DNA from 3 places in the Methylophaga sp. UBA5088 genome. Region 1 is predicted to be linked to each of the others. Evidence: riboswitches for the same ligand, from Rfam matches in the RefSeq annotation. Region 1 holds a riboswitch; each other region holds the start of a gene.
What was found. Region 1 has a riboswitch for cyclic di-GMP ahead of B4K20_RS15950 (hypothetical protein). Riboswitches for the same ligand answer to the same signal wherever they lie in the genome.
Positions count from the first base shown of each region.

Region 2: linked by a shared signal. The riboswitch ahead of B4K20_RS08540 (hypothetical protein) and the one ahead of B4K20_RS15950 (hypothetical protein) in region 1 are both predicted to bind cyclic di-GMP.
Region 3: linked by a shared signal. The riboswitch ahead of B4K20_RS03905 (hypothetical protein) and the one ahead of B4K20_RS15950 (hypothetical protein) in region 1 are both predicted to bind cyclic di-GMP.

Region 1 covers NZ_DIAC01000129.1:23,470-30,933, reverse strand. The annotation lists gene ubiB (ubiquinone biosynthesis regulatory protein kinase UbiB) at 1-1,319, shown strand, start outside; gene djlA (co-chaperone DjlA) at 1,325-2,158, shown strand; cyclic di-GMP riboswitch class I at 2,212-2,291, shown strand; gene B4K20_RS15950 (hypothetical protein) at 2,311-3,021, shown strand; gene B4K20_RS15945 (formate--tetrahydrofolate ligase) at 3,111-4,781, opposite strand; gene B4K20_RS15940 (UbiX family flavin prenyltransferase) at 4,851-5,459, opposite strand; gene mpl (UDP-N-acetylmuramate:L-alanyl-gamma-D-glutamyl-meso-diaminopimelate ligase) at 5,462-6,805, opposite strand; gene B4K20_RS15930 (hypothetical protein) at 6,805-7,320, opposite strand; gene B4K20_RS15925 (hypothetical protein) at 7,436-7,464, opposite strand, start outside.
Region 2 covers NZ_DIAC01000067.1:1,253-7,454, reverse strand. The annotation lists gene B4K20_RS08570 (flagellar protein FlhE) at 292-756, shown strand; gene B4K20_RS08565 (hypothetical protein) at 808-1,560, shown strand; gene B4K20_RS08560 (hypothetical protein) at 1,730-1,945, shown strand; gene B4K20_RS08555 (DUF6228 family protein) at 2,059-2,355, shown strand; gene B4K20_RS08550 (hypothetical protein) at 2,459-3,064, shown strand; gene B4K20_RS08545 (hypothetical protein) at 3,070-3,246, shown strand; cyclic di-GMP riboswitch class I at 3,456-3,542, shown strand; gene B4K20_RS08540 (hypothetical protein) at 3,560-4,099, shown strand; gene B4K20_RS08535 (thioredoxin family protein) at 4,278-4,616, shown strand; gene B4K20_RS08530 (metal ABC transporter solute-binding protein, Zn/Mn family) at 4,745-5,635, opposite strand; partial or broken gene B4K20_RS08525 (metal ABC transporter permease) at 5,657-6,202, opposite strand, start outside.
Region 3 covers NZ_DIAC01000030.1:1,067-16,264, forward strand. The annotation lists gene B4K20_RS03890 (DHH family phosphoesterase) at 1-747, shown strand, start outside; gene B4K20_RS03895 (undecaprenyl-phosphate glucose phosphotransferase) at 808-2,217, shown strand; cyclic di-GMP riboswitch class I at 2,452-2,531, shown strand; gene B4K20_RS03900 (hypothetical protein) at 2,567-3,016, shown strand; cyclic di-GMP riboswitch class I at 3,219-3,298, shown strand; gene B4K20_RS03905 (hypothetical protein) at 3,331-3,849, shown strand; gene B4K20_RS03910 (polysaccharide biosynthesis/export family protein) at 3,975-4,526, shown strand; gene B4K20_RS03915 (hypothetical protein) at 4,548-5,729, shown strand; gene B4K20_RS03920 (Wzz/FepE/Etk N-terminal domain-containing protein) at 5,761-7,515, shown strand; gene B4K20_RS03925 (CpsD/CapB family tyrosine-protein kinase) at 7,545-8,387, shown strand; gene B4K20_RS03930 (ExeA family protein) at 8,391-9,281, shown strand; gene B4K20_RS03935 (right-handed parallel beta-helix repeat-containing protein) at 9,608-11,488, shown strand; gene B4K20_RS03940 (glycosyltransferase family 2 protein) at 11,537-12,511, opposite strand; gene B4K20_RS03945 (oligosaccharide flippase family protein) at 12,634-13,983, opposite strand; gene B4K20_RS03950 (polysaccharide pyruvyl transferase family protein) at 14,948-15,198, shown strand, end outside.

The DNA of each region.
Region 1 (7,464 bases):
CCATTGAGACATTATTTGCTCATATTGAACCTGAACCGCTTGCTTCAGCTTCCATCGCACAAGTACACGCAGCTACATTAAAAAGTGGTGAGCAAGTCGTTATAAAACTGGTTCGTCCTGGCATAGAGCCCATTATCAAGCGTGATATTGCTTTGTTGTATACCTTGGCATCTTTTGCTGAACGATACTGGTCTGAGGGAAAACGATTACGGCCCAGAGAGATCGTAGCTGAGCTTGAGAAGAACCTTTTTGATGAACTCGATATGTTGCGCGAGGCCTCTTCAGCCTCTCAACTGCAACGCAATTTTGAAGGCACCACCTTACTATATGTCCCCAAGATATACTGGAAGCTGACCAAGCCTAATATCCTGGTTCAAGAACGTATTTATGGCACGCCTATTAGCGATACTGAAGGTTTAATCGCGAAAGGTGTGGATATGGCAAAACTGGCAGAAATGGGGGTCGAAATCTTTTTCACCCAAGTATTCAAGCATAGTTTTTTCCATGCGGACATGCATCCCGGTAATATCATGGTGGATAGTCATGATCCGGCAAATCCACGTTATGTTGCTGTTGATTTTGGCATCATGGGGACATTATCTCCAGATGATCAGCGTTATTTAGCTGAAAATTTCCTTGCCTTTTTCAATCATGACTATCGCCGGGTTGCCGAGTTACATGTGCAATCAGGCTGGGTGCCGGCTGAGACTCGACTTGATGAGTTTGAAGCAGCCATAAGAAGTGTTTGTGAACCCATATTCGCTCGTCCTTTAAAAGAAATTTCTTTCGGACAACTGCTGCTGAGACTTTTCCAAACAGCGCGTCGTTTTAATATGGAAGTACAACCACAGTTGGTGCTGCTACAAAAAACCTTACTGAATATTGAAGGCTTGGGCCGTGACCTCTATCCAGATCTGGATCTATGGAAAACAGCCAAACCCATTTTAGAATCATGGATGAAGGAAAAAATGGGCTGGCAAGCAGCGTTAAGAACACTAAAGCAAGAAGCTCCTCATTGGGCTGAAACCTTACCCGAGATGCCGCGTCTATTATATGACCTGACTAAGAGAGCCCAAGATGGTCAGCTGAACGTTAATTTAGCATCACATGATATTCAACAGCTGCGTAAAGAAATCAAAAAAGCCAGTTATCGTAGTGCTGCTGCTACCTCTGGCGCTGCATTTTTGGTAGGCGCTGCCGTTATCACCGGTCTCGATGGTTACTCGACAACTATGTTTGCAGGGTTACCAGTACTGAGCTGGGTATTTGGGCTATGGGGGCTCGGTCTTATTTATTTTAGTATTTCAAACAAAAGTTAATTGTTATGTTTAAGTGGATTGGCCTTATTCTAGGCTTTATATTACTCAGTACGATGAGTGTAGGATTACTCATTTTAGGAATTTTTGGCGCACTGATTGGCTTACTGTTTGGTGGTTTTGCTGACCGTATACGAGCGTATGGTCTGGGCGGTGCTAATCCATTTACAAGTCAAACCCGTCAAACAGTTTTTCTTGAAACTGTGTTTGTTTTGATGGGGAAACTAGCGAAGGCAGATGGTCGAATCAGCCAGATTGAAATCGATCACGTGGAAGCCTTTATCAAAAAAATGGGGATGTCGGGTGAGCATCGACAAGAAGCCATCCGCCAATTTAAGCGAGGCGCAGAACCCGACTTTGATATTACAGACACAATGAATCATTTCAAACAACATTGTGGTAATACGTTTAATCTAAAACAAGTCTTACTGGTTTACCTGATAGTCATGGCCTTAGCCGATGGTAAGCTTGATCCACAAGAAAAAGATATTCTGGAACAAGTCTCTGCTCAGTTAGGATATAACCGGGCCGAGTTTAACCGTATTCTGGATATGGTGATGAGCCAGGCAAGTTTCGCAAGAGGTCATCAGCAGCAATACTCTTCCGGTCCGCAGCGCTCTTATTCTGATGAATTGGCCGATGCTTATAAAGCGCTTGGGGTGACTGAAAAGAGTTCTAATCAAGAAATTAAACGTGCTTATCGAAAACTGATGAGCCAATATCATCCGGATAAACTCATGGGACAAGGCGTTCCAGAAGATATGATTGCCGTTGCCACAGAGCAAGCGAAAGAAATTCAGTTAGCATACGATTTAATAAAAAAACATCGAGAACAAAATTAACAATTTCGTTTTATTTATTATTATCTGTTTGGTACTATTTTTTCTGGAAACACTTTAACCAAAGCCAAACTCGGTGTGAACCAAGGACGGAAAGTTACAGACCTTATGATACTAAGGTGGCTGTACTGCAATAATATCTAAGGAAAGAACACATGAAAAAAATAGTTTTTATCGCACTGGCTTTATTTACTGGTTTAACTAACGCTGCTATAGCTGCAACAAGCTTATCAACTAATGGTTCATGGCAAACAGCTAATGGCGACCTAAGTTCATTGCTCGGCCAGTCTGCACCAGCTACATGGTCTTACGATACAGACCTAGCATCAGCGACCCTTTACTCATCATATGCTCTTCCAAGCACAGGCACAGTGAGTACATACGTATCATCAAATTACGTTCTCTCAGGTACAGCTGCCCCCACTTTGTTTGATGGCAGCCAGTTTGCTCTCAGTATATTAGATAATACTATTGCAAACCTTGATGCATTCAATACAGATATCGTTACATCGATGGTGAATAAAGGTCTTAATCCTGATATCACAGGTGATGCGATTCTATTTACAACTAGCACTCTTTTTCCGGTGTCTGAATTCACAGAAAGTTTTTCTCTGTCTGGCCTGATGATGTTTGATAAAGACTTTTTCACTGGCCCTATATCAACATTACCTTCTGCTGATATTCTGCTTGATAATGCATTATTCATTTATGCATCACTTTCACATGAAATTAACTTTGAAGAAACTGGCTTTGCTAGTTATATCCAAACGCCATCAGCAGTGCCTGTACCTGCTGCCTTATGGATGTTTGCTCCAGCGTTGTTAGGTTTTCTTGGTTTGCGCCGCAAGGTGAATACTCAGGCTTAAAAAATTTAAGCACATAAAAGAAAAAAGCCGTAGTGATAAACTTCTACGGCTTTTTTGCTTAACACCCTTAATATTTGAGCTTTTTTATATCAAAACAGCCCGACTATTGAGCCATTATCATCAATATCAATACGTTCAGCAGCTGGGTGCTTAGGTAATCCAGGCATAGTCATCACATCCCCACAAAGTACAACCAGAAAACCAGCACCGTTTGACAGACGAACATCACGAATTGTCAGCGTATGATTCTCAGCCGTGCCACGTAAGCTCGGGTCACTGCTAAAAGAATACGGTGTTTTTGCCATACAAACTGGAATATCCCCGTGCTGCTCGTTCAACATAGCGATCTTATCCATCACTTTTTTATCAGCAACGACTTCACCACTGCCATATAGACGTTTAGCAACCTGATTAATTTTGTCCCATAGCGGTAAACTATCAGGATATAACAGACGACAAGGCTCAGCAGGGCTATCCAGTATTTCGACAACACGTTCCGCCAGTGTTTCGGCACCGGCCCCACCTTGTGCCCAATGACGAGCAAGAATGGCTTCAGCTCCCATTTCTTTTACAGCCGTTGTAATTAGTTCTATTTCTGCATCGCTATCATTAACAAAGTGATTGATGGCAACAACACAGCGTAGACCAAACTCATTTTGTAAGTTGCTTAAATGCCGTTTTAAATTAGCCAGTCCCACCTTTAACGCATCGAGGTTTTCTTCGCCAAGCTCTTTCAGTTCCAGACCACCGTGATATTTCAAGGCTTTTACTGTGGCGACAACAACAGCCATATCTGGCTTAATCCCAGCTTTGCGACACTTAATATCAATAAATTTCTCAGCACCTAAATCCGCTCCAAAGCCCGCCTCAGTGACCACATAATCACTCAGCTTAAGTGCCATTTTGGTTGAGATAACTGAATTACAGCCATGCGCTATGTTCGCAAATGGACCACCATGAACAAAGGCTGGATTATTTTCTAAGGTCTGCACAAGATTGGGTTTTATCGCTTCTTTTAGTAATGCAGCCATAGCACCGTGGGCCATGATTTCTCGAGCATATCTTGGTGTCCCATCAACGGAATAGCCGATCAGGATATCTCCCAAGCGTTGCTTCAGCTCAGGCAAAGAATTAGCTAGGCAAAAGATAGCCATAACTTCCGAAGCAACAACAATATCAAAGCGCTCTTCACGCAAATAACCATTGGCAGGACCACCCATACCCACCACGATATCCCGCAATGCACGGTCATTCATATCCATAACTCGCTGCCAGACAATACGTCTTGCATCCAACTGTAATGCATTTCCATGATGGATATGATTATCAATCATCGCTGATAATAAATTGTGGGCAGAAGCTATTGCATGCAGATCGCCAGTGAAGTGAAGATTGATATCCTCCATGGGTACAACCTGAGCATAACCGCCACCCGCAGCCCCGCCTTTCAAACCAAAGCATGGCCCCATAGAAGGTTCGCGTACACAGACAATGGATTTCTTACCAATTCGGTTTAGCGCATCACTCAGGCCGATCGTGGTTGTCGTTTTTCCCTCACCAGCAGGAGTCGGACTAATAGCAGTTACTAGGATTAACTTACCATCCGGCCGTTTTGCCAACTCATCCATGACATCTAATGATACTTTCGCTTTGAAATGTCCGTATGGGTCAATATGTTGAGAGGCAAGACCCAGCTTTTCCTCGGCGAGCTGGATGACTTCCTGCATGGCAGCCTGTTGGGCAATTTCAATATCAGACATGGTTTTCCTGAACGGCATTAAATTTAAGCCACATTATACGTGAGTTAACGACGAATCCCGAATAGCCCATTACTCCCCCCATCGCGGCATCAAGTCATGCTCTATCTTGGCTTGGTCAAGTATTCTCGCGACAACAAAATCGACCACTTCAGCTAAGGATGTTGGATTAAAATAAAATCCAGGATTGGGTGGCAAAATACAGACTCCCAGTTTAGCTAACTTCAACATATTTTCGAGATGAATCACAGAAAATGGCGCTTCTCTTGGAACCACGATCAATTTCCGATCTTCTTTAAGCATGACGTCGGCAGCGCGGTTGATTAAATTATCACTCTGACCACAAGCAATTGCTGATAACGTTCCCATGGTACATGGGCACACAATCATGGCGGGCACGCGATGTGAACCACTTGCCAGTGGTGATGACCATTGTTGTTCACCATAAACCTGCAATTGTTCAGGAACACAGTCGAATTCCTGACTCAGCTTTTCCTGCACATCCGATGCTCTTGCAGGCAACTTCCAATTGAGTTCATCAGCGAGCACAATTCTACCAGCGGTAGAAATCATTAAATGTACCGTGAGCCCTTGCTTGAGTAATACCTGCAATAAACGCTTCGCGTAAGGCGCGCCAGAAGCACCGGTAATGGCTAATGCAATTTGTTGCTGATCCAACATTCTTAAGCTATCGCCTCTAAAATTCGCTGATGAATACCGCCAAAACCACCATTACTCATTACTAAAATCTCATCACCCGCTTGTGCTTCCTGGCTGATCGTCTTCACAATAGCATCGATCGAGTCAAAGACACTAACATGTTCGCCCAGTGTTTCAGTCACGTTTTTTAATGACCATTTCAAGTCGCTATCTTGTAACAACAATACTCTATCTGCCTGAATAAGTGACTGAGCCAGAGTATCTTGGTGAATTCCCATCTTCATCGTATTTGAACGAGGTTCCAATACAGCTACCAGACGACGGTTACCTATTTTGGCTCTCAGCCCAGCAATTGTTGTTGCTATCGCTGTCGGATGATGGGCAAAATCATCATAAACACGAATGTTATTGATTTCACCTTTTAACTCTAAACGACGCTTCACACCAGCAAACACGGATAAAGCCTCACAGGCATGCTCAACCGTGACACCAACATGATGGGCAGCAGCAATAGCGGCAAGCGCATTATTCACATTGTGTTGGCCGAGCATATCCCAACTGACTCGGGCTGTAGACTCACCATATCTGACTTCAAACTCACTGCCATCATTTTTCAATAATGTCGCACACCAATCAGCATCAACACCCAATGTCTGTCTTGGCGTCCAACACCCCATATTAAAGACATGGTCAATCGTCTTATCCTGAGGTGAAATAATCAAACCCTGTTCAGGTACCGTTCGTACCAGATGGTGGAATTGCTTTTGAATTGCAGCCAGATCATCAAAGATATCAGCATGATCAAACTCAAGATTATTAATAATCAGTGTTCTGGGCATGTAATGCACAAATTTTGAACGTTTATCAAAAAAGGCCGTGTCGTACTCATCTGCCTCAATCACAAAAAATGGCGTATTACCTAAACGTGCTGTTTCGCCAAAATTATCAGGGACACCGCCTATCAAGAAACCTGGCTGCATACCTGCATGCTCCAGAATCCATGCTAATAGACTACTCGTCGTCGTTTTTCCATGTGTACCCGAGACCGCTAATACCCATTTGCCTTGCAGGACATGTTCATTTAACCATTGAGGGCCAGACACATAAGGCAGACCTTTGTTTAAAACATACTCCACAGCCGGGTTGCCACGCGACATGGCATTGCCCATCACCACTAAATCAGGTGCAGGGTCTAAATGCTCAGGTTTATAGCCTTCTTTTACATCAATACCTGCAGCGGCAAGTTGGTCACTCATAGGCGGATAGACATTGGCATCAGAACCACTGACTGTCATGCCTAACTCCCTCGCAAGAATCGCCACCCCCCCGATGAAGGTGCCGCAAATCCCCAGTATATGAATGTGCATTAAGTCACTCCTGAAATAGTAAGTCCAACAACTATCAACGATACGATGACATATGCCACCGTGATAACGGCTGCCAGCCCCGGTCGGATATCTAGTGCATACCTGAAGATATGTGCAACAACAAATAAACTCCAGAAAATGATAATAAGCACCATCAATAGAATGATGCTGATCAGTTGACTATGTGGTTCGACCAACCTGAATACAGAAAAAATAGGCCAACTCACCAGACCTACGATAGCGCCAGTACTGGCCATCGCTGTAACAGTTTGTTCAAAGCGATGAGATAAACCTCTACTGACTAATAATAGTTTTGTCACGATGATCAACATAATTGTGTCGGCTAGACTCGCCACGAGACTGATAATCCAGTTGTGATCGATATGACTGACCAGCACGCCGACCATAAAGTAACAGACGATACTGATATTAACTAATACTGATGATGCTGGAATATCTGCAGGGCTGGCCTGGAACAAACAAATCTGCAAAAAACGCTTAATCACTTTATTCATCGAGGCATAATAACGTGTCAGTAATTGCTAACAAAGTATTTAATGATCTTTTTCATCACAAACAAAAAAGCCCGGCTTTATAACCGGGCTTTTTCTAAGAAGGTTTAACTATAAATCAATCGTCAACTACTACGCCCCATGGGA
Region 2 (6,202 bases), on a different contig from region 1:
ATCAGGGGGATATTTTCGCATAGGCGGTTGGACTTCCTATTCTTGAAGCGGCGATCCGGGCTGATCAAGGCCGTGGCCACTGCGGACATCAAAAAAACAACCCGTGTGAACTGAGAGGTCAATTCCGGATGTCGCAAGGAGGCAGTTTCTGATTTCGCTTGACACTTATTCGGCGTTGTGCATCCAATATCTTGGAGGCCTAATGCGCAACGAACAGCGGTAGTTGACTTCCAAGTAACTTGACTTAAGTTACTGTTTTTATGTGGTTGCGCCCCGCGCATTGGGGAGCTAATGAATAGATCAATACAATTGGAGAACTGCTATGAAGATCAAGAGCATACTTACTGGAATGGCGTCATATTCGCTTTTTTGTCATCAGCAGCACATGCGGCGGATGATTTCTGGGAGCACACGCGGTTAGGTTACACAATTTATTTTTCTGGAGGTTATGCAACCACTCCATTTAACCCGCCGTCTTCTGTCCCCAGAAGGGACGCTGAAATTACAGACGTTTCCTGGGATTGGAATACCATTCCTAACGGCCATACGTCTGAAGAAGTCGAATTGTGTTACCGAAAACAATACTCATCCTCTGATTTTCTTTGTATCGATATATCAGCTGCGCAAAATGACAATTCAGATGCATTTGACGGGTTTAACGCCCGTGGCACTTTCCATTTACGATTTACTTTAGTCGGAGGAGCGTATTCAACTATCCGTACAGCGGATACAGTAAGAGTGGATTACAGCTACTGATGTAATACAATATGACAGATTACCCCCTTTGTCATAAGGAGGAAATGCAGCATGAATATCATCACTGGATTTATTAACAGCTCAGCCCAAAGCGCATTGCAGTCGGATACCTCCGTTGCTAATTCCAAGGATATAACGAATTCAGAGAATACAAGCAGCTCCGGCTCTCGGATCAGCAATACTACTAATCCAGCCCTGCAGATTAGCGCCCGAGGTCATTCTATAAGCCTATTGGTGCAAGGCGCGAACGAGTTTTTACGCCAAGAACTTGGGCCCAGTTACCTTCCCATAGCAAGAGGCCAAGCGTTGCTTGACCAAGCCGTTAGCATGGTAACAGCCAATACCGAAATTGATATAGATGGCCAAGCGTTGAGAAATGCCTTGCAGCAAGAACACAACATTCGTGAAACGATACCAAGACCTAACCCTTCATCTGATAGTGGAAATGTCTTTGATTTTTTATCGGAAAGCGACAGAGAAGCGTTGGAAGCTGCGTATGATTATGCTGTAGAGAACAACCTCGATGCTGATGATGTTGAACTGGCAGCCGGGTTACTTGCCAGTGACCGACGACGCCAAGCCGCTATTGCTTCAGGTACAATCTATTTAGTGCATGAGCCAAGTGAGAATGCAGGCAAGTTTATTCCCCAATCATCAGCTAACTTACCCAATACAGACACTAGCAATCCGCGCCAGTCACTGATTGATCGAGTGACATCCGGCGACCTATTCAGTAAAAATCCGTTTCTCAACCAGGCGTTATTCATCGAAGCGGCGTTTCGCACCCTGCAATTAAAGAATTAAAGGGGTCTGGTTGAAATTATTTTTCCAGGCAAAGAATCAACACACGATCAATCGCCTAACGATGGCATTCAGCCGCGCGCGCGAATAGCGCGCCGGCTGATGCTGGCGTTAGGCCAGAAGCCCAACGTTCATATCTGACGATCAAAAGTCGTCACTTTACAAGAAGGGTTTGAGTTATAGCGACAACCATGTTTTTGAAGAAACGGTAAAATGTCAGGGCGGGAAAGAAAAAATGGATATTGAGTTTGGCCGCTCTTCATTCTATGACGAGGATAGTATTTATCTGAATGTCGATGGCAAATCTGTGATTATGGATCGTGCTACAGCCAAGAAATTTGTGGAAACCGTTCTGGGTGTTGGCCACTATTTCGGTTTTGTCGATTAATCATCGGCGCAAAACCGGTAATTGAGCCTAACAATCACAGTCACGGCGACGTCTACTACATTGCGGCTTCGCCTCCATTTCGCAGCCGCGCGTGCTGTTGGCGTTAATGGTCTATGGAAACGATAGAAATCAAGTCATGTGATGACGCCACAACCCTCTCCTTGAGGATCGTTGGTGGCAACGAGGAGGGCTCAAACTTTGTTGCCTCTGTTACTGGCGCTCCATTTATAGGTGAAGTCAATACAACAACCTATTTTGTCGGCCCGCCAAGTCTTCTGTTTCGGGATATGGCAGACAACTGGCGAGGCTGGAAAGGGGAGAAGATATGGGGAGCTTTGGACGGAGAGTTCATGCTCACGGCAACGGCTATGCATGTTCAAGGTGTCAGCAAACTTGATTTCTTTCTATAGATTTCTCACTCACACACTTCATCAATTTACTAAATGAAACTCATCACTGAGTTCTTAGTCAGTACCCCTCTAAACATTAATTTCCCACGGAGGAGGAGAACCTATGGAGTATGTTGGCCCCGTCAGCTCTGCTGTTATGGCCATTATCTGGCTTGTCTATTTACAGTTAATTCTTAGTCAATATCGCCGTAATAATCGGCCCTATCTTCTTTTTCACCATGCTCAAAATGAGAACCCCGATGCGCTGTGTATGTTGGTGAATATGGGGGAGCGGCCTGTTCATGTGGTGTGTGTACAAGCCGTGATAAAAATGACGTCCGGGGAGGAGCATAAGCTTGCTGTGACCGAGTTTGAGCGCATTAATGTTACGGAGCAAAATGTGCAGCAAACCTTGCGTCAAGGGCCGTTGCTAAATGGTAGTTATCTGATTTTAGGAACATTTCGAGACATTATTGAAAAGACTCAAAATGAAATAGGTTTAAACGCTTCACTGGAAGACGTTGAATGTCTCGAGTTAAGATCCGCAGTAATTCATGCGCCAAGTAAACACCCTGTTGGGGCGAAACGCGCATTTGTGTTGAAGCACAATACAGGCACTTGCGTTTATCCAAAAGACATCAATACTAGGCAGATGGTAAAACGAAAAGACAAACAAGAAGTCGCGCAGTGGATAGAGTCTGAGCTACATCCACGTGAGAATAATGAATAGTAATAGTGATAAGCGCGACTGTTTTGAGTTGGGTGCCAGCGTTGATTCAGTTTCTGTTTGCTGTGGTGGCGATGCACTTTATTGCCAAGTGCATGCAAGAAGCGATCTTTATTGAGAACCTAGCTTATGGTGGGGAAAAGTCAGGGCTACTCGCTCTCTGGTTTGGTCATTTTTCACTTTAGCTTGTTACGTTATTTTCGCGCTGAGTTTGATTTATCTACTTGATACATAGTTGTATTCCTAACCAGCTTTGCCTGTTCAGATTGATGTGAGTGGGGAAGTCTTAATGCTAGAAATCGCCAAAACCCACTTTTATATAGGCCTTCTAGTACCAATGTACAATTGATTGAGCTATAAAAGCGATTTACCCTGTAGCTGTAGTAAATTAATTTCTTAATAAAGCCAACCTTGGTGTGAGCCAAGCACGGAAAGCTTCAGGTCTTTATAAGTAGTGAATAAAGATGGCTGGGTTGCAGAATAACAAAGGCTTATGTAATGAAGTTATTTAGCAAAAACTTATTAATCGCACTCGGGTTGTTAATTATGGCGCCGTTGACTGCTAACGCAGCAACTGTCCATCTTGATGCAAAAACAAACACTTCTTCGAATGCTGTTGAACTCAACCTGAAAGCAGGTACTTATTCAATAAGCCCATTTAAAGATGACACATACACAGCGTGGAATGCTTGGGGTAAAGTGCAAGGTTGTAGTGCTGATGGCACTGGTTGTTCAAAAGGCTGGGTCAACAACTACTCATTCACTACACCGTCTGGCACTACTCATATCATCACTAGCGATACTGGTAGATATGAGACAGCAGATTTAGCGCTGCTGAACGCACTTGGTGCAACATTTACACTGTTATCTGATGCCACAGTTCAGTTCTTCATCAATGATAGTAACTACGGTGACAACATCGGTGGTATGTCATTAAATGTATCTGCAGTGCCTATTCCTGCTGCAGCATTCTTGTTTGCGCCTGCATTATTAGGTTTCATGGGCTTACGTCGTAGAGCTCAAAAAACAGTCGCTTAATACCCAGACTGTTAAACCGATTAAAGCCGTAATGATTAAGTTCATTACGGCTTTTTTATTGCCTGAAAGAAACTTATGGCAAGATGATATGGCAAATGAACCTTTTTTTTTGTGGCTGAGAGAAGAGTCTTTCGGCGTTTGAGTAAAGAGATTGTCATTTACCCATAGAGTTAATTATATGAACATCGATCAAGCTGATGCCGACTCAGGATATCTACAGGAAACATTGACCTTTGATCAAACCAGCGAATTGCCGGGTAAGGTATTACTTGAGTTTGGTGCGCCCTGGTGTGGTCATTGTCAGGCAGCACGTGCAGCGATCAACGAAGTGATCAATGAACATACGGAGCTGCGTCATATCAAAATCTATGATGGCAAGGGCAAGCGACTGGGCCGTGGGTTTAGGGTCAAACTCTGGCCGACATTGATACTGCTAGACAATGGTCAAGAAGTGGATCGTCTGGTGCGGCCATTACGTGCTGAAGAGGTTCGTGAATTGATGTCGAAACTCAACTAAGCGGAGCCAGTTTTGCCCTTGTCCCGACTGATTTTCTCTGAGAATAGTTATGCATATAAACCATGTGTAACGGTTTAAGGAGCCACTACCCAGACTATCTGAAGATAAATAGCCTGGGTATCTCGGCGTTATTCGGAAAGGGCCGTGACGATTTGTTGTGTGTTGTATTGCATTAGTTTTATATAGGTTGCAGCCGGGCCATTTTCTTCAGATAACGACTCGGGATAGAGTCTGCCGCCTGGTTTTGCCCCGGTGGCGTTAGCAATCTGCTTGATCAAACGGGTGTTATTAGAGTTTTCAAGAAAATAACGTGTTACGCCAAGCTGTTTAATCTGATCGATGAGTTTAGCGATGGTAGCAGCTGAGGCTTCGGTTTCTGTGGATACGCCCTGGGGAGACAAAAACCTGACGCCATAGGCTTTTGTGTAATAACTAAATGCGTCATGGCTGGTTAAAATGTCACGTTTGTCAGTGGGCAGGCTTGTCAGCTTTGCGTGGATATTGGCATCCAGTGCCGTCAGTTTTTCCCTGTACGCTTGAGCAGCCTGTTGTATTTCATTTGTCAGATCTGGTCTGACTTCAATCAAGGCCGCTTCAATATTATTAACCCAAACCTGAACATTATCGACATCATTCCATACGTGTGGATCCGTTCTGAACTGGCCATAGCCGGCTGTTACAGAATAGGTCTCAATACCTTTTGAAACAGCAATCGGAGCTGTGCTGGTGCCGGCGGCTTTCGCTAAACGTTGAAACCAGTTCTCTAAACCCATGCCACTTAAAAAGATGACGTCTGCGGATTTGATTAACTTTACATCACCTGGGGAGGGCTCGTAGCTGTGTGGGTCACCATTAGGTGGCACAATACTGGTCACTTTTACATGCTTGCCACCTACGTTTTTGACGACATCAGCCAAAATGCCAAAGCTGGTGACAGCATTGATAGTGTTAGCGGAAGCGGATTTGATGACAAAAGTTAGGCCGATAAGAATCAGATAGGTGAATAACGGTTTATACATAGTGAACCTTTTGTTTTGATACTAGAGTTTGTAGCGATAGAACCACTGCTTTAACACCCCTTGTGGGGCAACGCACAGAGTGACAAGATAGATAAAACTGCTGGTCAAAATAATAGTTGGTCCGGACGCCGAACCTAAGTGGTAAGAAATTAGCAGACCGATAAAGCCAGAAAAGGCACCACTCGATGCAGCAATGACCAGCATCATTGGCAGTGTTCTGGTCCACAGTTGAGCGATAGCAGCGGGTAACATCATGATTCCTACAGCCATAAGCGTGCCTAATGTCTGAAAGCCGGCGACCAAGTTCAACACAACCAGAAATAAAAATAAGAAATGATAAACAGGGCCATAACCACCTACGGCTTTTAAGAAGCCGGGATCAAAGCAATCAACCACCAGTGGTCGATAGATAATGGCTAACACAATAAGACTCAAGCTAGTTACGCCACCCACCAGATACACTGATTGGGCATCAATCGCCAGTATGGTGCCAAAGAGTACGTGTAAGAGATCAATATTTGACCCACGCATTGAGACGATTAATACACCCAGTGCCAGTGAGGTCAG
Region 3 (15,198 bases), on a different contig from region 1:
TTTTATGCCGATCACCACAACCCAGGAGATCAAATTAGTCATCCTCGTTTAGAGGCGTTGATTGATATGCATCCCAATAAATGCACAGCTTTAATTGTCAATGAGCACCTCAATCATGCCTATGAGCTCTGGGCAATTACGGCAGCTTTTGGTGATAATCTGTCTAATGTTGCCGAGAATTATGCAAAAAAACTACACCTCACTGAAACCCAGATAATCAAACTCAAAACCTTAGGACAGCATATTAATTATAATGGCTATGGTGCGAGTCTGGATGATTTGTTTTTTACACCTGATAAACTCTATAGACAGTGTGTAAGCTATTCATCACCTTTGGATTTTATTAATGAAAATACAGAGATAATGGAGACACTGGATTCAGGCTACAATTCAGACTTATCAAAAGCTAAACAGCAAAAACTAAGTTATGAGAGTGATATGGTAGGGGTTATTACCTTACCTGATGATAAATGGGCGAGACGTATTAGTGGCACCTTCAGCAACTACTTGAGTAACCAGTTTCCTTCTCGAGCACATTTAATTCTTACTGAAATACCTGATTCAGGGGCTTATGTCGTTAGTATCAGAGCTCCTAAAATACGTCAGGAAGGAGCAGATTTTATTGCAGGTCAGTTCGACACAGGTGGCGGCAGAAAAGCAGCAGCAGGCATAAACTTATTACAAGAAGCCGAGCTTGCAAGACTAATTTCTACTGTTGAGGACTATTACAGTAGCAATATCAACTAATACAAAGTCATTTATACTTATAATCAAAAGACTAAAAAACGATAGGATAAATTAGCACAGATGGCTCAGGGCAGGATCAGACAATACGACGCAAAAATTAATGCCATATCAAGACTGATTGATAGCGGTATTATCCTGCTAACGTTTTTAGCTTTATTCGACATTTTCCAAGCGACTTGGGATGTACTTTACATATGGAGTCTTTTGTTCGCTATTGTATTATTTAATTTTTTTGCTGAGTCGCAAGATGCCTATCGTTCGTGGCGGGGTACGGCGTTAAGGGAAGAAGTCTCTGCCGTCATGTTTTCATGGTTTACCAGTGTTTTTATTCTGGTCATGATTGATATCTTCTTTATTCATTCAGGCACCTATCTTGATAGCTTTGTCTTTTTGTGGTTTTTACTGACACCTATAGAGTTAATTTCCTGGCATGCCATTGTAAGAACATCATTGGCTATTCTTAGAGCTCGTGGTGTCAATACCAGAAATGTGGCTATTGTCGGTGAGACAATGTTAGGTAAACGGTTAGAAAGCGCATTTAACGAAATGGATTGGTCTGGATTTAGGCTGGTTGGATACTATGATGACCGTTCACAAAAACGGGTAGAAACAGAACCTAATCTGGTCGTAACAAATAAGAAAGCAGGTGATTTCAATCAACTCATTGAAGATTGTAAGGCAGGGAAGGTTGATACTGTTTACATCACCTTGGCTATGTCTGCTGAGCATAGAATCAGACACATTACTGAGCTATTAGCCGATAGTACGGCTTCTGTATATCTTGTTCCTGACTTATTCACATTTAACTTGCTTAATTCTCGATGGGTCGATTACCAGGGAATCACCGCCATTTCAGTCTATGAAACCCCTTTTGCTGGTATCGATAGTATCCTTAAACGGCTGGAAGATATTATCCTAAGTAGTCTTATCCTGACGATGATCGCTCTTCCTATGATGGTGATTGCCGCAGGGGTTAAATTGACATCGAAGGGCCCCGTGTTTTTCAAGCAAACACGCTACGGCATGGACGGTGAAAAAATTAAGGTATGGAAATTCCGTACGATGACGGTAACAGAGGATGGAGACACCGTCACACAAGCACAAAAAAATGATAGCCGTATCACACCATTTGGTGGCTTTTTGAGAAGAACATCACTGGATGAGTTACCCCAATTCTTTAATTCATTGGGCGGAAGTATGTCGATTGTAGGACCACGACCCCATGCTGTAGCGCATAACGAACAATACCGTGCTCAGATTCAAGGGTATATGTTGAGACATAAAGTCAAACCAGGTATTACGGGCTTAGCCCAGATAAATGGCTTTAGGGGGGAAACTGATACCTTGGACAAAATGCAAGGTCGTGTGCATTACGATCTAAAATATATACAGAACTGGTCATTACTTCTGGATATAGAAATTATTTTCTTAACGATATTTAAGGGGTTTGTAGGTAAAAATGCCTATTGAAATCTCGACTCAGCTTATTAGTAATTTTACTTAGGAAAATAAACTTGTTGCCTGTCCTGAGACACGGTATCATAGAAATACTACTGAAATAGATGCATCAATCTTGGGTGCTAGATAACACTCGTTATCGTGATTATTTTCAGTAGAAATCAGAACAATAGACATCAACGGTGATGGCTTTGTAGCAAGATCATATACAAATGGTCTTACACAATGTCAGCAGGTTAGATGTTGTGTAATTAAAGCCAAACTCGCTGTGAGGCGGGGTCGGAAAGCCACAGATCTTTAAATATAAAGATGGCTGGGTTGCATTGCTTGTTTTTTCAACCTATGCATAAGGAAGTTTATTATGAAAAAAGCGATGCTATTTATCGTAGCTATGATGTTTTCTGTTGCTGCCAACGCGGCGACATACAACTTAACAACTTCAGACAGTGCTACCATTTTCGATAATGGTTCAAGTGCAGTAAGTACATCATTTGGTGATACTACAACGTCTTTCACACTTGAAGTTATCGATGGCGGATTGTCTGCTATTGATTTTGACTTTTCTCCATCTAGCAAGTTTGTAGCTGGTACACTTACAATCGGAACTATGGTTTTCGCCGTTGCGCCTGATTTCACGACAATGTTAAACCTTGCAGAAGGTTTTTACGCTGTAACATTTGATATTCAACCTGCTTTGGGTAATATGTCATTTGGTGTTTCAGCTGTACCTGTTCCAGCAGCGTTATTCTTGTTTGCTCCAGCTCTATTGGGCTTTTTGGGTCTTCGTAGAAAAGCTGCTGTTGCCGCATAAGTAAAAGCAAAACAGAAAATAAAAAGGGAGCTTAAGCTCCCTTTTTATTGGCTGATGTTATTGTTAGTGACGAAGTCTAGGTCGACTACGTAAATATATGTAAACATTGTACCAAGGTACAATAGACAGACTCTGAACTAGACCCTTAACATGGAACCATCTGAAAAAGTCAGATAGGTAATTATCAAACTCAAATTTGATAATTAATTAAAGCCAAACTCGTCGTGAGGCGGGGTCGGAAAGCCACAGATCTTTGACGCTGAAGATGGCTGGGCTGCATTGCTTGTTTTAACTTATGCATAAGGAAGTTTATTATGAAAAAAGCGATGCTATTTTTAGTAGCTCTAATGTTCTCTGTTGGTGTTAATGCAGCGACTTTATCTTTTGACGTGGCGGGCGCATCGAATGCGACACAAGATGTCAGTATCTCCAGTGGACAAACTGTCTTAGGTGGTGGTTTTGTGACTGAAGGGACAGGTCCTAGTGATACGTGGAAGTCATTTTTCAATCTAAGTAGTTCTGAAGACACTTACGTAAAAATTGAATGGTCATTTAATCCAGAGTCGAATTTTACCAATGCTCAACTCGGATTTACAGCTGAAGCTGATTACCCAGTCTATACAACACTTATTGACATAACTGGTGATTACTCGTTTGTTATGTTTTTAGAAGCTGGTGTAAATTATGCTGTAGATATTCTTAACGCTAGCCGTGATGTATTCAAGTATGATGTTTCTGTGTCAGAAGTACCTGTGCCAGCAGCATTATTCTTGTTTGCTCCTGCTTTATTAGGCTTTTTAGGGCTTAGAAGAAAGAACGCAGTGGCTGCATAATAATACTTAAGTTAACAGTAGGTTAACTAAGATATTTTTGGAGGGAGCGAATGCTCCCTTTTTTTTTGAAAAATAGAGTGTTAATATCAATTTTGAATGTCAATTATAGATAAGGATTTTCTTCAATGTCTAAACGCTTGATCTTAATGTTTTCTTTATTATTATCTTTTTCTACAGCAGTATTAGCTGAAGAAGAACGTTATCTACTAAACTCTGGAGATATTTTAGATATCTCAGTATGGAACGAAGAAGCTCTGCAAAAGCAAGCAGTTGTTCTTCCTGATGGAGTGGTGACTTTCCCACTTGCAGGCGAAATAGTGGCTAAAGATAAAACAGTTGCCAATGTAGAGGCAGAATTAACTAAAAAGCTTGGTGAATATTTAGCTGACCCAGTTGTTACAGTATCCGTGACAAGTGTTGAAGGTAATAGAGTACATATTTTGGGGAAAGTACTTAATCCAGGGTCGTTTGTTATGAATCAACCACTAGATGCTATGCAGGCATTGAGTTTAGCCGGTGGATTATCACCCTATGCCGAAGAGAATAACATTATTGTGCTCAGGAGAGATGGAGAGAGCCAAAAAGTGCTCCCAGTCAAATACGCTGAAATTAAAAAAGGCAAACAACTCAAAACAAACATCACACTTGAGAGTGGTGATGTCATGATAATTCCTTAGTTCAACATAACTGTGAAGTTGATGAAAACAAAGCTATCACTGACAGTTGCTATTTTGTTCGCCAGCTCTGTAAATGCTGCAGAGTGGGGAATTGATTTTGAAGCTGACCCACAGTTTAAATACGATGATAATGAACTATTAAGGGAAGACAAAAAAGGTGACTTCAGTCTAAAAATTAACCCGACATTATCACTATCAAGAAATCTAGAGAATTCAGAGTCTCGATTACGGATGGGATATAGAATCAGTCGTTACCAAGACTTGAATGATCTTGATACTGAAAACCCTTTCATTGGTTTTTCTACATCTCGCTCGACTGAAAGAAGCTCTTATGGAATAAACCTAGATTATTCTGAAAGAGAGTCAAGATCTATCGCGGAAGAAGACACAGCAGATTTTAGCAATACATCTACAACCACGATTAAATCTATATCTCCAAATTTTAGTTATAGCTTGACTGAGTTAGATACAATTACAACCAGTGCTTCTTACCAAGAGCGGACACAATCTTCAACAACGAATAATTCATTATTATCTAACAATTCTCGATTGACTGATAATGAGACTAAGAGTTTAAACTTAGCCTGGCAACATCAATATTCTGAAAGACTAAGTGGTGGTATATCCCTAGGATACGTAAATTACTCTGCCGAATCAGAAAGTCTAGATAATGAATACGATACATACACAGCAGGCTTTACCTCTACATATCAATTAACTGAATTGTGGGTTATTAATGGTTTGTTAGGTGCGCGTTACTTGGATAGTGAAAATACTTTTTCTAATGGTTTAACAACAACTAGTAGTAGTTCTGGGCTTAACTACTCCTTGAGCGCTACGAAAAATGGTGAGTTAGACTCCATGAGTCTATCAGCTAGTCGTTCATTACTACCTTCTAGCACTGGCGCTGTGAACGAGCAGGATGCATATACTCTCAGCTACAGTAGAGAACTGTCAGAAAAGCTTAAAGCTAGTGTATCAACGACTTACCGTGAGTACACAAGTGCTGACGATATCAGCAGTATTACCACAAAATATATCGATTTCTCTCCTAGCTTGAGATGGGATATATATGAAAAATGGTCACTCGCATTTGGGTATCGTTATCGCAGTATAGATGAGTCTGATGGTAAAAATGTAAACAGTAATTCTGTGTCCCTAAATATCGACTATAACTGGGATGGCATCCATTTTTCACGTTAAATCATAACAACGAGTTAAGAGCAAATAATCAATGGAAGAAGAAGTAAAAGGCTTGGGAGATTATCTCAATATCCTATGGCGCAGAAAATACTGGATTATTATCCCAGCTGTGGTTCTAAGTATTGCAGCTGTTCTTGTGGTTTATTCACTACCTGCTACATACAAGTCTGAAGGGACAATATTAATTGAGTCTCAAGAAATTCCAAATGATTTAGTACGCTCCACTGTCACAAGTTATGCCGATCAACGTATTAGAGTTATCCAGCAGCGTTTGATGACTTCAGCTCGTGTGATGGATATCGTAAGAAAGTATGATCTGTATAGAGAGGAAAGACAGAAAGCAACTGCAACATCAGCGCTTGTAGGACTTTTTAAATCAAATGTTAGCGTGGATCTGGTTCAAGCTAATGTGACGGATCCTGTTAGTGGTCGAGCTAAACGAGCCAGTATTGCTTTCACGGTCTCATTTATGGATAAATCACCACAAAAAGCACAGCAGGTTGCCAATGAGCTTGTCACTGAGTTTTTGAATGAAAATGTCAAAGCTCGCACAGATCGTGCTGCAGAAACGAAAGACTTCTTGAAAGAGGAAGGAGATAAATTTCAAGCAAGAGTGCGTGAGCTTGAAAAACAAATAGCAGAGTTCAAAGATAGGTACAGCCAGAGTTTACCTGAGTTATTACAATATAATTTGTCAATGATCGAGAGGTTGACAGATGAGCAAAACTCAAATCAAAATGAAATTTTAGTGCTGAAAGATCAAGTCACCACGCTCAGTTTACAACTTTCCACCATTCCATCTGCTTTACCAACAAACATATCGAATCCAAATGAAGCCACTACCTCTCAACAACGTCTGGAACAGCTGAGAATACAATATAGCGATCTACTGTCAAAATATGAACCTAATCACCCCGATGTACTCAGATTAGGAAGGCAAATAGATGCGCTGGAGAATGAGCTTGGTGTAAGCGGTAATAGTAGAGAAGTCATTCAGGCAGAAATAGATCAAGCTACCGACGACTTAACTACCCTTAAAGAGAAGTATGCTGAAAATCATCCTGATATAAAAGCGCTTAATAATAAAATTGCTAATCTTCAAGATCGCCTCAAAACGGCAAGTAGAGAATCGACAACGACGAATCAGCCAAATAAAAATGTTAATCCTGCCTATGTTCAGATTCAGGCTAAGATTGCCTCGACAGAAGGGGAAATAGCTCGTTTAAAAAATAGACAAGAAGATATAAAAGCTAAAATTGCTGACTTTGAAAAAAGAGTCGCTGAAACATATCAAGTACAGAGAGCATATAGTGAATTAACACGCGATCACGAAAATACCTTGGCTAAATATAGAGAATTACGCTCAAAACAACTTCAAGCTGAACTCGCGCAAAACCTCGAGTCTGAAAACAAAGGTGAGAGCTTTTCACTCATTGAACCACCTGCCGTACCTTCAAAGGCTGAAAAACCAAATAGGCCAAAACTTCTCATCTTGGGAGTGGGAGCATCAGTTGGTGCAGGTTTAGGGCTGGCCTTATTGATAGAGTTGCTTTTCGGTGGTGTAAGAGGTTATACCCAAGTGACACATCTGGTTGGTAAGACGCCACTTGTGGTCATACCTGTAATCACAACATCTCGTGAGTTAGCTCGCAAAAAAACAATCAGAAATCGTTGGATTGTACTTGCTATTGTTGCTGCTATAGCTTCAGTCATTGCAGTTCACTTTTATGTCGTTAATTTAGAAGTTTTATGGTTTAAGTTAATGCGTAAAGTAAGTTTACTGTGATTTAGCATATCTTCTGATAGGAATTAGTAATGGATAGAATTCAGAAAGCCTTAGACAAAGCAAGACAGAAGCATACTGGTAACGTCATAAACGATGATGTAAATATACCTAATAGTGATGTGCAGGAAGAAAATGGTTTTCCTGAAGATCCTTTAGCACCAGCCATTGAGAATATTCAATACACACAAACTAAAGTAGATAAAACACCATCAAGCGTTTTGGAAAATAACAGGGTAATAGCCGGACATTATAATAACCCACAGTCAGCCGTATTTAGAATGTTAAGAACGCAAGTCCTTCAAAAGATGCGACAAAATGACTGGCAAAGTATTGCCATTACGTCACCAACGGCTGGTGAAGGGAAATCACTCGTGTCTGCAAACCTGGCTGTTGCTGTGGCCATGGAGCTTAATCAAACTGTTTTATTAGTTGATATGGATTTAAGAAATCCATCGATTGCCAAATATTTTGGTTTGAATGTAGATGCAGGGCTTAAAGAATATCTTCAAGAAGACTTATACTTACATCATGTACTCGTTAATCCTGGTATCGAAAGGTTGGTTCTTTTACCGGGGGTAGGTAGAGCAGAAGATTCTGCCGAGTTATTATCAAGTCCGAAAATGGCATCCTTAGTGAAGGATATTAAATCTCAATACAACTCACGCGTCATTATCTTTGATGTACCTCCTTTACTACAGACAGACGATGTCTTGTTATCAACAAATTACTTTGATTGCACTTTACTGGTACTTGAAGATGGGAAGAATAATGAAGCTAACATTAAGAAGTCTTTACAATTGTTAGAGGGTACACATTTAATCGGTACAGTAATGAATAAAGCTGATACCGCCCCGTCACATCAGAACTACTAATCTATGTATATAGAACACTTTGGTCTTAAATTTAAACCGTTTAACCTTGTACCAGATCCACGATTTGTTTATTTGAGTCCTTATCATAAAAAAGCATTAACTATGCTGGAATATGGTTTGATGAGCCAAGCTGGTTTTACAGTAGTCACTGGAGAAATCGGCGCGGGAAAAACAACACTGATTCGAACATTGTTGCAGAATCTTGATGATGAATATGTCATCGGCCTAATCAATAACACAAGTGAGTCATTTGGTGAGTTAATGGAATGGGTTCTGGATGCGCTTGATATCGAATCTTCCGCAACAGATAACTCAGGACGTTATCGTGATTACGTCAATTTCGTCGTAGAGCAACATGCGAAGGGAAAAAAAATTGTTTTAATCGTGGATGAAGCTCAAAATTTGTCCGTTAAAGCATTAGAAGAATTGAGGCTATTATCCAATGTTAATATTGATGCTGACATCTTTATGCAGTTGGTCTTAACTGGTCAGCCTGAACTAATAGATAAGCTCAATCTACCGGAGTTGGAACAGTTTGCACAACGTATAGGCGTTGAATATCACCTCAAAGCGTTAAGCTATCCAGAAACACAAAAATACATCGAACATAGAATGGAGGTAGCGGGAGCTGATCATAAAATTTTCAGTAATGAAGCTTGTGCTGCTATCTTTTGTTACAGTGAAGGTGTACCAAGACGAATAAACAATCTATGTGATTTCGCTCTTGTTTATGCTTTTGCTGATGACTCTAGAGAAGTCAATGTGAATACGGTCATTGATATGATCAAAGATAAACGTTCTTCTACAATAATAAAAATGAAAGAGAGTCAGAATCCTGATGTTAAGCGTGTAAGAAGTTGGTTGCTAGAGTTATATAACATTCACTTAGTCTGAACCCTGATTTTTAATACATTTATACAATGTGACGTTGTTCACGACGAAAGCTAAAATTGATCGCTAAATTATCTACTGCACTTTAAAAACTTTCTGCCCCCCAGAAAGTTTTTGAGCCCAGTGGTAACACTGGGCTTTTTTTTGAACCATACCTCAATGACTTTGACTAAGTAATTAGTTGCTCCGGTCGTTATACTGTTCAGGAATTCACAAAAATTTTAAAAAGATTTTTTTCATTTAAATTGTGTGAAAGAAATCACTAACGTAATTGTGAATCAAGCATATTATTTACCTGTGTCATCTATTTATCACGGGGGGAGATGGACATGAAAAGAATAACTTCAATTTTATTTGTACTCACACTGATGCTTATTTCATCGGCTGCATATTCACAAAATTATTATGTTTGTGATTCTACTGGCGACGATAACAATGATGGGCTTTCAGAATCTACTGCTTTTAAATCATTCACGAAAGGTGTGTCGCTTTTCAGTAAAGTCTCTCCTAGTGGGGCTTTATTATTTTGTCGGGGTGGGCAGTTCTACGTAACCGCAAAACATAAATTAGTTAACTGGAAATGTTCAGCTGAGAAACCATGCACGATTGCCAGTTATGGTGATCCATCTCTAGATGCGCCAAAAATCGTAAGTAGTGAAGGTGAAAGTGCACTTAATTTTGAAGAAGGTGGTAGTGCAGGGGGAGATGGCGGATACATCGTCAAAGATCTTATCCTCATCTCCACTACAGGTAAAGGCACTGGAGTAAGGTTATATAACGATGTTGATGATGTTACGCTTGAAAACCTGCATATCGAAGGATTCGACTTAGGCGTCTATTCTGCAGGGAGTAATCCTGCTGATGAAAATGACCCATCCGTCAATATGATGAATGACCGCTTTGTATTGAGAGACTCTGTGATAATAAACAATACTACGCAAGGGTTTATGGGTGGCTGTAACGACTGCCTAATCGAAAATAATCATTTTGAACATAATGGTGAAACACGCGGTTTCGATCACAATATATATCTTGCTAATAAAGGGCAATATGCTACTGGTATAACGATACGAAACAACACATTGTATAAATCAGCTATTGTTGATGGCTCATGCCAAGGTGTTTCACTTGTAGGTCATGGACTTCTTAAAGACGTAATAGTCGAAGGTAATATCATAAAAGAGGACGCTGGCAAAGCGGCTTACAGCTGCTGGGGCATTAGTTTCGATGGTGGTTACACAAGTGATGAGTCATTTTTGAATATTACTATTCGGGATAACACGCTCATGAACATGGGAGGTAATGCCATCGGTTGTGCATCCTGTGACGGTGCGTTAATTGAGAATAATACAATTATCGATGAGGCTGGAAATTTGCTCGCTGGTGTCAACGTACCGGTAAAAAATGAAGACTCTATCAAGTCTAAAAATATTGTCATTAAAAATAATAGAATCGTAACAAATTTTGAAAAAGCTACTGGCATTATAGTTGGTGGAGAACACTCGTTCTCTGTACTCAATAACAGAATCTGGTCTAGTACTTCGGCTTTCAAAGAGTGTATTGAGAAAAAAGATGCCAATATCGATACAGATACTTCTACTAATCAATGTGAAAATCATGAAGGGGTGAATTTACAAAGCTTAGTAAACGCTCCATCTGATGCATTAACTGACGCTGAAGATGTTTATGAAGAAACAGTTGAACCCGTTGTCGATACTGTTCAAGAAGTCGAAGATCAAGTAACAGAGGCTGTTGAGGGTGTTTTAGGTGCTGAAGAAACTACATCATCAGTTAATGAGACTAACTCCTTCATGTCAAGGTTCTCATCACCTAGCTCAACTGATGCAGAAAATACTGGTACAACTTCAGGTTCAACAAGTTCAGGTTCAACAAGTTCAGGTTCAACAAGTTCAGGTTCAACAAGTTCAGGTTCAACAAGCAGGTTTTCGAGTACAACTAGTGATTCAAATGTTGAAGTACAGCCTTCAACGAGTCGTTTCTCTACATCTACAGTAACAATAAATGACACAACAACTGGTACGGGTGATGAATATAGTGAGCCTGTCATTACGCAGCCGAGCTCTATCTCTAGAAGTACTATTGAGAGTGTCACAATTAATGAGGTAATAAAAGCAACAAATGAGGATAACAGTGATGTTGAGCCAACAACATGCCGTGCTTATTCTCGGTTTGGTTGTTTAATGAGATAGTTTATTAACAAATCTGACAAAAAAGGTTGGCCATGGCCAACCTTTTTTTTAGAAAGCGTCGCTTTTTTCAGACAGCCACGGTTTCTCTTTTATGATGAAGTAAGTATAGCCAGGATCAATTTTAGACACGACGATTAGATGTCGAATGAATTTCATCATTGATATTGGATGAAAGCCTAGATGATAAGAAAAGTTAGAAAACCAATATCGTAAACGATGTTTCTTTTTCCTTAGCTCTAATAGTTGGAGGATCTTTTTGTTGTCTTTAAACTCGTTATTTAATTTTGTTAACAGCTTAAGTGCATAATAGTGGAGCTTGGTTTTATTTCTTGTAATGGAGTTTTCTACAGGGCGATATATGGCATGTCCCCCTTGAGTTCTGGCAACTTTTCCACCATTCAAAACAATTCTAATTCGTAAGCTTGAATCAGCAAATGCACGCATATCATTATAAAAACCACCGAGTGATTTCACTGTAGATGCTTTGTACATCTCGCATGCAGGGAATGGAGGCGGTGTTAGAAGAAATAACTCTTTTGGACTGCTCGCTATTTCGGGCCAGTTGGATGTATTTGTAGCGCTCTCAACACCATCAGAACTAATACCTCTGGAGTCGGCACAGGCGATGTCTAAATCATCCCACTTTTTAAACGTGTTGATATGCATCTCAATAAGATCATCAGAAATCCAATCATCTGAATCAAGAAATACCAGAAAATCACCTTGTGAAGCTTCAATGCCGGTGTTTCTCGCAACACTTACGCCACTGTTTTTTTGCGTAATAAGTTTAACTTTACTTTTATACTCTCGGATGACGTTAATCGAATTATCCTGGGAACCATCATCAACGACAATTATTTCGATATGAGAGTAAGTTTGTCGAAGACAGCTATTTATTGCGTCTTTGATGTATTTCTCTCTGTTATAACAGGGGATAATTATGGTTACCAAAGGTGCATGATTCATAGCCAGCCTATCTAAGTTTGGGGGCGCTGACGCGCCGGTTATAGTTGTTTTATCCATAAATCGAACTTACTTAAAGAATTAAGCACTTTCTTGATTCTTCACTTTTTCACTAAGACGAATGACTACTAAGTGATAAGTTGTATATCAATGAATAATAGTAAAAAATTGCTAGGTTAAATTTAAATAGAAACCAAAACATCAGAAAGTGTTAAATATGCAGTAATGAATAGAATTGCTAAGGCAATAACTGGTATGTCTATTTCTGGCTGCCATATTTTGAGCCTTATGGCAGCAATAACATTAGCTGGGTACAAAAGCCATCCGACTACAGCTAATCCTATGACAACACCATGAGTGCCGGCTAGATTGTAACCAACTAATATACAGGTTACTTGTATGATTAATTGATAAAAAAGTAGAAAAGATATGTACGAAGATTTCCCTTTTGCCAGATAAACATTATGATAAGTCATTGACAAAACACCAATAAATAAGTCCAGAGGTAATATCTTCACCATCCAAATCGCATCGTCATATCGTGCATCATATAACCAATCTATGATTTGGTTTCCTAATGTAATTAAAGCTATTGCTACAGACCATGTCATCACAATCATAAATAATCGAGCCTTTCTTAAGGCTATATATAGGCGTTTGTGGTCATTCTCACGTATCAAGCGCGAATATGAAGGAAACAAAACTCTACTACCGAGCATTTGAGCTGTTTTAGAGGCTGTTTCTTTAAACATGGCAGCAATTGAATAAACTCCCAGTGTCGCGGCTCCGATTAAGTAACCAAGTAATATTCGGTCAATCTGACGCGCAAAAAATGTCAACGCTGTACTGGCCAGAACCCAACGACCAAATTTAAATAAGCTTGAGGCAGCCTCTCTTTCCCACTGAAAGCGATTTCTCGTTTTCGCAATCCAAAACTGAGATAACAACATTTTGACCAATGCATTAACCAATCCTCCAACGACCAAACCCCATACCGTAGGACTTATGACGACCCAAAGTATCATCACAGAGATTGAGAAAAACTGAGCGATAAGCTCTAAAAGAGTAATATTCCGGAGGTTTAAATCTCTATTCGAGCTTGCGAGTGATGTTGAGTTGAACCCTGCAATAATCGCACTTAGACTTGCGACGGGTAACATCCAAGCCAAGAGGGGTTCGTTGTAGAGAATTGAGTATGGGTAGGCTCCTACCAGAGCGATAGCCCAAAGAACAAATCCACGAAATACTTGTATAGTCCAGGCTGTATTAAGAAAAATTTGGTCATTTCCACGTTTGTTTTGAATAATACTGGGTGTGATTCCAATATCAGAGAACATACTGATACCTTGCATGAATACCATGACAAGGGTCATTAAGCCGAAAGCTTCTGGAAAGAGAAACTTCGCCATTATAACGTTACTGGCTAGTCTAAAAAGCTGTGCCAGACCATAACCACCGATAGTCCATAATGAGCCTTTAACAATGAGTTTCTTTAGGGGAGACCTCTGGCTGGCATTTTCAGAATTAGGCATTAATAACTTTCTAACTAGCGACAAAATCATGATGATATAACAATATATCATCTATATGGTCTAATATTTCCCTCGCACTAAAACAATATGGGTATTTCTCACCTCGATACATCTATTTATCTTCCCTCTCAAATAGTTTTCTGGAATATGGAATAAACAATGTTGAAGTAAGATTAGGCGGTAATATACACGTCTTCTGTATCGCCTAAAATTAAGTAGTGAGCTCCAATATTAAACATCTAACTGAATAAAAACTTATAAGGCTAAGGGGGGGGTTAATTGGAAAGTTACGGCCTTTTAATAAACTATGTGGAGTATTGATAATTATTTGCACAAGCTGAGCACTTCTTCCTTGTTGAAGAATGAAGTTAAGAGTCTACATCTAATTGAGAAGGGATGACTTGAACAAATCCTTGTGCAAAGCCATTTAACCAAGATGGATTAATTTCATTATCGTCTTTTCAGTAGGATATGTATCTTCTTTAAGCAGTTAAGTAGAGAGAGCCTGAAGTGAGTTAGTGTCCCTCTGTTAAAAACGCACGACATTCTCTTATCAATTTATGTCGTTATTATTTTGCATCAGTGGATACCCTAAAACATATTCATGGGTAATTTCTTATGAGCTAATCTATTTGTACGATTTTTTAGAAACGTCAAGAGAGAAGCATACCTGTAACAGACAATTCATCCTGAGCAAATGATATTTGACTATGATTATTTACTGCTCTGCTCCATTAATTAGGCAAGTGCAGTAATCTAAGATGTTCTAGTATGCTACTGGCGAATCTGAAGAACAGAAAAGATTAACCAGAAAATTCAATTTATCGCTTTGAGTAAGGAGAGATATTGAATAAAAATAATCTCATTTTGAATAAGATTTTTGTGTTTATTAGAGCTTCTTAGCCTTTCTAAATCTGTTAGTTGATGTATATTCACTAAGTTAAAATTATGGTGAGACAAAAAAATGAAGCTTTTTCATTATACTGAGTGTGCAAACTTCGGTGATGCAATAAACCCCTGGTTTTGGTCAAACTACATTGATGCACCTTTTAATGATGATTGTGACCAACTGTTTGTCGGTATTGGTACTTTAATCAACGATAAACTCCCATTGAGTAACTACAACTCCATAAACATAATGGGGTCAGGGGCAGGTTATGGGGAATCCATTCCACAACCAACAAAAAGCTGGACTATACACTGTGTAAGAGGACC